2 linked regions of the Azoarcus sp. CIB genome follow. The protein of the gene in region 1 interacts with the protein of each later gene in a pairwise test. Links are inferred from orthologs where the notes say so. Each region holds a gene or a part of one and is shown in the gene's direction. Other genes may lie near its edges.

Region 1 (3,271 bases):
GCTCGTGAACAAGATCATCATCGACGCGCACCGCCAGGGCGCCTCGGACATTCACATCGAGCCGCGGCCGGGCAAGGAAAAGACGCTGATCCGCTTCCGCAAGGACGGCACGCTCGTGCCCTACATCCAGATCCCGGCGAGCTACCGCAACCCGCTCGTCACGCGCATCAAGATCATGTGCGACCTCGACATCTCCGAGCGCCGCAGGCCGCAGGACGGCAAGATCAAGTTCCGCAAGTTCGCGCCGCTCGACATCGAGCTGCGCGTCGCCACGGTGCCGACCGCGGGCGGGATGGAAGACGTCGTGATGCGCCTGCTCGCCAACAGCGAACCGCTGCCGCTCGACAAGCTCGGGCTCAGTCCGCACAACCTCGCGCGCCTGAAATCGGTGATCGTGAAGCCCTACGGCCTGTTCTTCGTGTGCGGCCCGACCGGCTCGGGCAAGACGACGACGCTGCATTCCATCCTCGGGCACATCAACACGCCCGAGACCAAGATCTGGACCGCCGAGGATCCAGTCGAAATTACGCAGAAGGGCCTGCGCCAGGTGCAGGTGAACCGCAAGGCGGGGCTGGATTTCGCGACGATGATGCGCTCCTTCCTGCGTGCCGACCCGGACGTGATCATGGTCGGCGAAATGCGCGACAAGGAGACCGTCTCGGTCGGCATCGAGGCTTCGCTCACCGGCCACCTCGTGTTCTCGACGCTGCACACGAACAGCGCGCCGGAATCGATCGTGCGCCTGCTCGACATGGGCATGGATCCGTTCAATTTCGGCGACGCGCTGCTCGGCGTGCTCGCGCAGCGCCTCACCAAGCGCCTGTGCAAGTGCAAGGAGGCCTATCGGCCGGACGACGCCGAGGTGCAGCAGATCCTCGACGAGTACTGCGAGGACATGGTGGGGACGCCGGATTTTCAGGCCGATCCGGCGGCGGCGCGCGCGGCGGTGCTGGCCCGGCTGAAGGCCGAGCATGGCGATGCCGACGGCCAATTCACGCTGTACCGCCCGGTGGGCTGCACCGAGTGCAACGGCGGCTATCGCGGGCGCGTCGGCCTGCACGAGCTGATGGTCGCCTCGAACGAGGTCAAGCGACTGATCCAGGAGCGCGCGCGCGTCGCGCAGTTGCTGGCGCTCGCGCTTGCGGAAGGCCTGCGCACGCTGCGCCAGGACGGCATCGAGAAGGTCTTGGCCGGCGTCACCGACATGGAGCAGGTGCGGCGCGTGTGCGTGCGATGAGCTGTCGCGATCGGGGGGAACCCCGAGGGCGCGCGGGTTGCCTGAGCGGTTAGAATCGCGCCAGCCCAACAGGAGAACACGACAATGTACCGCATCGCTCCCAGCCTGCTTTCGGCCGACTTCGCCCGCCTCGGCGAGGAAGTGCGCAACGTCATCGCCGCCGGCGCGGACTGGATCCATTTCGACGTGATGGACAACCATTACGTGCCGAACCTCACGATCGGCCCGCTGGTGTGCGAAGCGATCCGCCCGCACACCACGGCGCCGATCGACGTGCACCTGATGGTGAAGCCGGTCGACCGCATCATCCCCGACTTTGCCAAGGCCGGCGCCAACGTGATCACCTTCCACCCGGAAGCCTCCGACCACATCCACCGCACGCTCGCGCTGATCCGCGACCACGGCTGCAAGGCGGGCCTGGTGTTCAACCCGGCCACCACGCTGCACTACCTCGACCACGCGCTCGACAACATCGACATGGTGCTGCTGATGAGCGTGAACCCCGGCTTCGGCGGGCAGAAGTTCATACCCGGCACGCTCGCCAAGCTGCGCGCGACGCGCGAGCGGCTGGATGCCTACGAGGCGGCCACCGGACGCCACATCCAGCTGCAGATCGACGGCGGTGTGAAGGTCGACAACATCGCCGAGATCGCCGCCGCGGGTGCCGACACCTTCGTCGCCGGCTCGGCGGTGTTCGGTGCCGGGCAGGACAGCGATCCCAACCGTTACGACAGCGTGATCGCCGCGCTGCGCGCCGAGCTCGCCAAGGTCGGGCAGTGAGCGGATCAGTGAGCCTCGCGCGCTTCCCGGTGCGGGCGGTGCTGTTCGACCTCGACGGCACCCTGCTCGACACGATCCACGACCTGGCCGACGCGGCCAACCTGATGCTCGCCGAGATGGGCCGTGCGGCGCGCCCGCTCGAACAGATCCATTCCTTCGTCGGCAAGGGCATCCCCAACCTCGTGCGCCGCTGCATGACCGAGGATGCCGAGGCGGGCGAGGAGGAGATCGAGCAGGCGGTCGTCGTGTTCAGGCGGCATTACGCCGTCGTAAACGGTCGCAGCACGCGCATCTACCCCGGCGTGGTCGAGACGCTGGAGGCGATGCGCGCGATGGAGCTGCGCCTGGCCTGCGTCACGAACAAGGCCGAGGCCTTCACGCTGCCGCTGCTCGAGCGCATGGGCCTGACGCCGTATTTCGCTGCGGTCGTCAGCGGCGACACGCTGCCGGTGAAGAAACCCGACCCCGCGGTGCTGCACCACGCGTGCGAGCTGCTGGGCGTGCGGTCGCCGCAGGCGCTGATGATCGGCGATTCGGCCAACGACGCGCTCGCCGCCCGCGGCGCGGGGATGCCGGTGCTGCTCGTGACCTATGGATATAGCGAAGGCATGCCGGTGGACACCATCGAATGCGATGGGCTACTATCGATCGCTACCGGGGCGCTCGACCGCATCGAAGCGGCGTGAAACTCCGGCGCATCTCGGCAAGACTCGCCGCAAGACACCATCATCCGATCGAGACATCGTGATCTACAGGAACCGGGATTCGGTAAAGGAAAGCACCCAGTTTGTCGCCGCGCAACTGCGCTGGCGCGGCTGGCGCTCGTGGCCTGCGGGCCACTGATACGCGAATGCTTCGCGGGCGACGACTTGCCCGCACCCCTTGCCGAATAGAACCGTTTTCCGTGGAGTCTCCATGCTTGAGCAGGAATTCAACGCGCTGGCCGCGCAGGGCTACAACCGCATCCCGGTCACGCTCGAAACCTTCGCCGACCTCGACACGCCGCTGTCGATCTACCTGAAGCTCGCCAACGAACCGTATTCCTACCTGCTCGAATCGGTGCAGGGCGGCGAGCGCTTCGGTCGCTACTCGATGATCGGGCTGGCGGCCTCGACGCGCATCGAGGTGTATGGCCGCTCGGCGCTGCTGCTGACCGGCAACCGCCTCGTCGAGCGGCGCGACTACGGCGACCCGCTGAACTACGTCGCCGAGTTCATGGAGCGCATCAAGGTGCCGCCGCGCGACGGCCTGCCG
Region 2 (3,161 bases), 2.0 Mb from region 1 along the record:
GGCATGGAGAAGGGGCTCGAGATCCTCGCCGACGTGCGCAAGCAGCTCGGCGTGCCGGTGCTGACCGACGTGCACGCGATCGAGGAAATCCCGGCCGTGGCGGCCGTCGTCGACGTGCTGCAGACCCCGGCCTTCCTGTGCCGCCAGACCGACTTCATCCATGCGGTCGCCGCCAGCGGCAAGCCGGTGAACATCAAGAAGGGGCAGTTCCTGGCCCCCGGCGACATGAAGAACGTCGTCGACAAGGCGCGCGAGGCCAACGGCGGTGCGGACACCATCATGGTGTGCGAACGCGGTGCATCGTTCGGTTACAACAATCTCGTGTCGGACATGCGCAGCCTTGCGATCATGCGCGAAACGGGCTGCCCGGTCGTGTTCGATGCGACCCATTCGGTGCAGCTGCCGGGCGGGCAGGGCACGGCCTCGGGCGGACAGCGCGAGTTCGTGCCGGTGCTGGCGCGCGCGGCCGTGGCGGTGGGCGTGGCGGGATTGTTCATGGAAACTCATCCCGATCCGGCGAAGGCCCTGTCGGACGGCCCGAATGCGTGGCCCCTGCCGAAGATGAAGGCGCTGCTGGCGACGCTGAAGGACATCGACAGCTTGGTGAAGCGCCACGGCTTCATGGAACTGGCCGTCTGAAGCGGCTGCCTGCGTTTCGATCAACCCATTTTTGACCCCTGGAAGGACAGGAATACCCATGAGTGCAATCGTTGATGTCATTGCCCGCGAAATTCTGGATTCGCGCGGCAACCCGACCGTCGAGGCGGACGTTCTGCTCGAATCCGGCGTGATGGGCCGCGCGGCGGTGCCGTCGGGCGCCTCGACCGGTTCGCGCGAAGCCATCGAACTGCGTGACGGCGACGCCGCGCGCTACCTGGGCAAGGGCGTCCTGCGTGCGGTCGAGAACGTCAACACCGAGATCTCGGAATCGATCATCGGCCTCGACGCCGAGGAACAGTCCTTCATCGACCGGACCCTGATCGAGCTCGACGGCACCGAGAACAAGTCGCGCCTCGGCGCCAACGCGATGCTGGCCGTGTCGATGGCCGTCGCGAAGGCTGCCGCCGAAGAGGCCGGCCTGCCGCTCTACCGCTACTTCGGTGGTTCGGGCCCGATGGCGATGCCGGTGCCAATGATGAACGTCATCAACGGCGGCGCGCATGCCAACAACAGCCTGGATATCCAGGAATGCATGATCATGCCCGTCGGCGCGACCAGCTTCCGTGAGGCGCTGCGTTGCGGCGCCGAGATCTTCCATCACCTGAAGAAGCTCACCGACAAGAAGGGCTACCCGACGACCGTCGGCGACGAGGGCGGTTTCGCGCCGAACGTCGGCAGCACCGAGGAAGCCCTTAACATGATCCAGGACGCGATCTCGGCCGCCGGTTACGAGCCGGGCCGCGAGGTGGTGCTGGCACTCGACTGCGCGGCGTCGGAGTTCTACAAGGACGGCAAGTACGTCCTCGCGGGCGAAGGCCTGACCCTGAGCTCGGAAGGCTTCGCCGACTATCTCGCGACGCTGGCCGACCGTTTCCCGATCGTGTCGATCGAGGACGGCATGGCGGAGAACGACTGGGCCGGCTGGAAGACGCTGACCGACAAGCTCGGCCGCAAGATCCAGCTCGTCGGCGACGACCTGTTCGTGACCAACACGAAGATCCTCGAGCAGGGCATCGACCAGGGCATCGCCAACTCGATCCTCATCAAGATCAACCAGATCGGCACGCTGTCGGAAACCTTCGCCGCAGTCGAGATGGCTAAGCGCGCTGGCTACACTGCTGTGATCTCGCACCGTTCGGGCGAGACCGAGGACTCGACGATCGCGGACATCGCGGTCGGCCTCAACGCGATGCAGATCAAGACCGGCTCGCTGTCGCGTTCCGACCGTATCTCGAAGTACAACCAGCTGCTGCGCATCGAGGAAGATCTCGGCGATACCGTCAGCTACCCGGGCCGTCGCGCCTTCTACAACCTGCGCGTGCGCTAAGCGTTCCGCGGTCGGCGGCGGCCCGCGAGGGCCGTCCGCATTGATTCGATGCACAAGGCCGGCGATGAATTCGCCGGCCTTCTTTTGATTACGAGCAGATTTTCATCCTTATGCGCTGGCCTCTGGTCATCCTCGTCCTGCTGGTGGCACTCCTGCAGTACCCGCTCTGGCTGGGCAAGGGCGGCTGGCTGCGGGTATGGGACGTGGACCGTCAGCTGCAGGAGCAGCGCGAGAAGAACCGCGCACTGGAACAGCGCAACGCGGGCCTGGAGGCCGAAGTGCGCGATTTGAAGTCCGGCAACGAAGCGATCGAGGAACGCGCACGCTTCGAGCTCGGGCTGACCAAGCCCGGCGAAGTCTTCGTTCACACCCCCCGGCAGAAGCCCTGACGGCGGCTCCCTCCGGGGCGTGCGGCCTGCTCAGAGCACTTCGGCGATCGCTTCCCGCTGCAGCAGCTCGCCCTCGAATTCCACGAGCTCGGGTCCGAGCGCATCACGCGCCGACACCATTCCTACGGGGCGACCGTTGTCCACGATGGGCACGTGGCGGAACCCGCCTTCGAACATCAGGTGCAATGCGTGGCCGAGCGGCATCTCGGGCGTTGCGGTCATCACGCGCGAGGTTATCACGCGGGCGATCGGCGTCGTCTGAGGATCCAGACCTGCGGCCAGCACTCTGACGAGGGCGTCGCGTTCGGTAAAGATGCCGATGAGATTGCCGCCTTCGGTGACCATGATCGATCCGACCTTGGCTTCGGCCATGAGGCGCGCGGCGTCGCTGACAGTGAGGTGGGCGGGACCCGTGAGGATGGGGCGGCCGGCGATGACCTCGTTGATCTTACGTGTATGCATGGTTCTGCTCCTGCCGAAGGTTTGATGAGATGCTTCCTGTCAGCGTCGGCGGGTGCAGCGCCGCCCCGGGTTGTGGGCGCCCGGGCCGCCTTGTTCAACTGTCCGCCAGGAGCGTCCTGGCGCCGTCGAATCTGGATCGGAAATAGGGGCTGTCGAGCCGTTCGACGCGCACGCGACCGCGGCTCGATGGCGCATGCACGAACTTGCCTTCGCCCATGTAGATGCCCATGTGGGAGTAAGGTCGGTTCATCGTGTTGAAGAATACGAGGTCGCCCGGCTGGAGCACCGCGAGGCTGACCGGCCGCGTTCGGTCGGCAATCTGC

The links.
Region 2: the proteins of rpe (region 1) and eno interact in binary tests that used the Escherichia coli proteins (3 or more experiments, as listed by UniProt). The link is inferred for Azoarcus sp. CIB from one-to-one orthologs.

Annotation. Positions count from the first base shown.
Region 1 is NZ_CP011072.1:4,187,544-4,190,814, reverse strand. Bases 218-3,169 are described here. They hold rpe (ribulose-phosphate 3-epimerase), read left to right. Parts: upstream 218-1,321; coding sequence 1,322-2,017; downstream 2,018-3,169. Other genes in these bases: trpE (anthranilate synthase component I), read left to right, coding at 2,933-3,169; AzCIB_RS18720 (phosphoglycolate phosphatase), read left to right, coding at 2,026-2,703; AzCIB_RS18730 (GspE/PulE family protein), read left to right, coding at 218-1,237. In the rest of the region: more of AzCIB_RS18730, read left to right, coding at 1-217; more of trpE, read left to right, coding at 3,170-3,271. UniProt on the Escherichia coli protein: Catalyzes the reversible epimerization of D-ribulose 5-phosphate to D-xylulose 5-phosphate.
Region 2 is NZ_CP011072.1:2,202,697-2,205,857, reverse strand. Bases 1-2,842 are described here. They hold eno (phosphopyruvate hydratase), read left to right. Parts: upstream 1-697; coding sequence 698-1,987; downstream 1,988-2,842. Other genes in these bases: AzCIB_RS09745 (CBS domain-containing protein), read right to left, coding at 2,407-2,838; ftsB (cell division protein FtsB), read left to right, coding at 2,098-2,376; kdsA (3-deoxy-8-phosphooctulonate synthase), read left to right, coding at 1-639. Also shown: AzCIB_RS09740 (C40 family peptidase), read right to left, coding at 2,933-3,161. UniProt on the Escherichia coli protein: Catalyzes the reversible conversion of 2-phosphoglycerate (2-PG) into phosphoenolpyruvate (PEP). It is essential for the degradation of carbohydrates via glycolysis.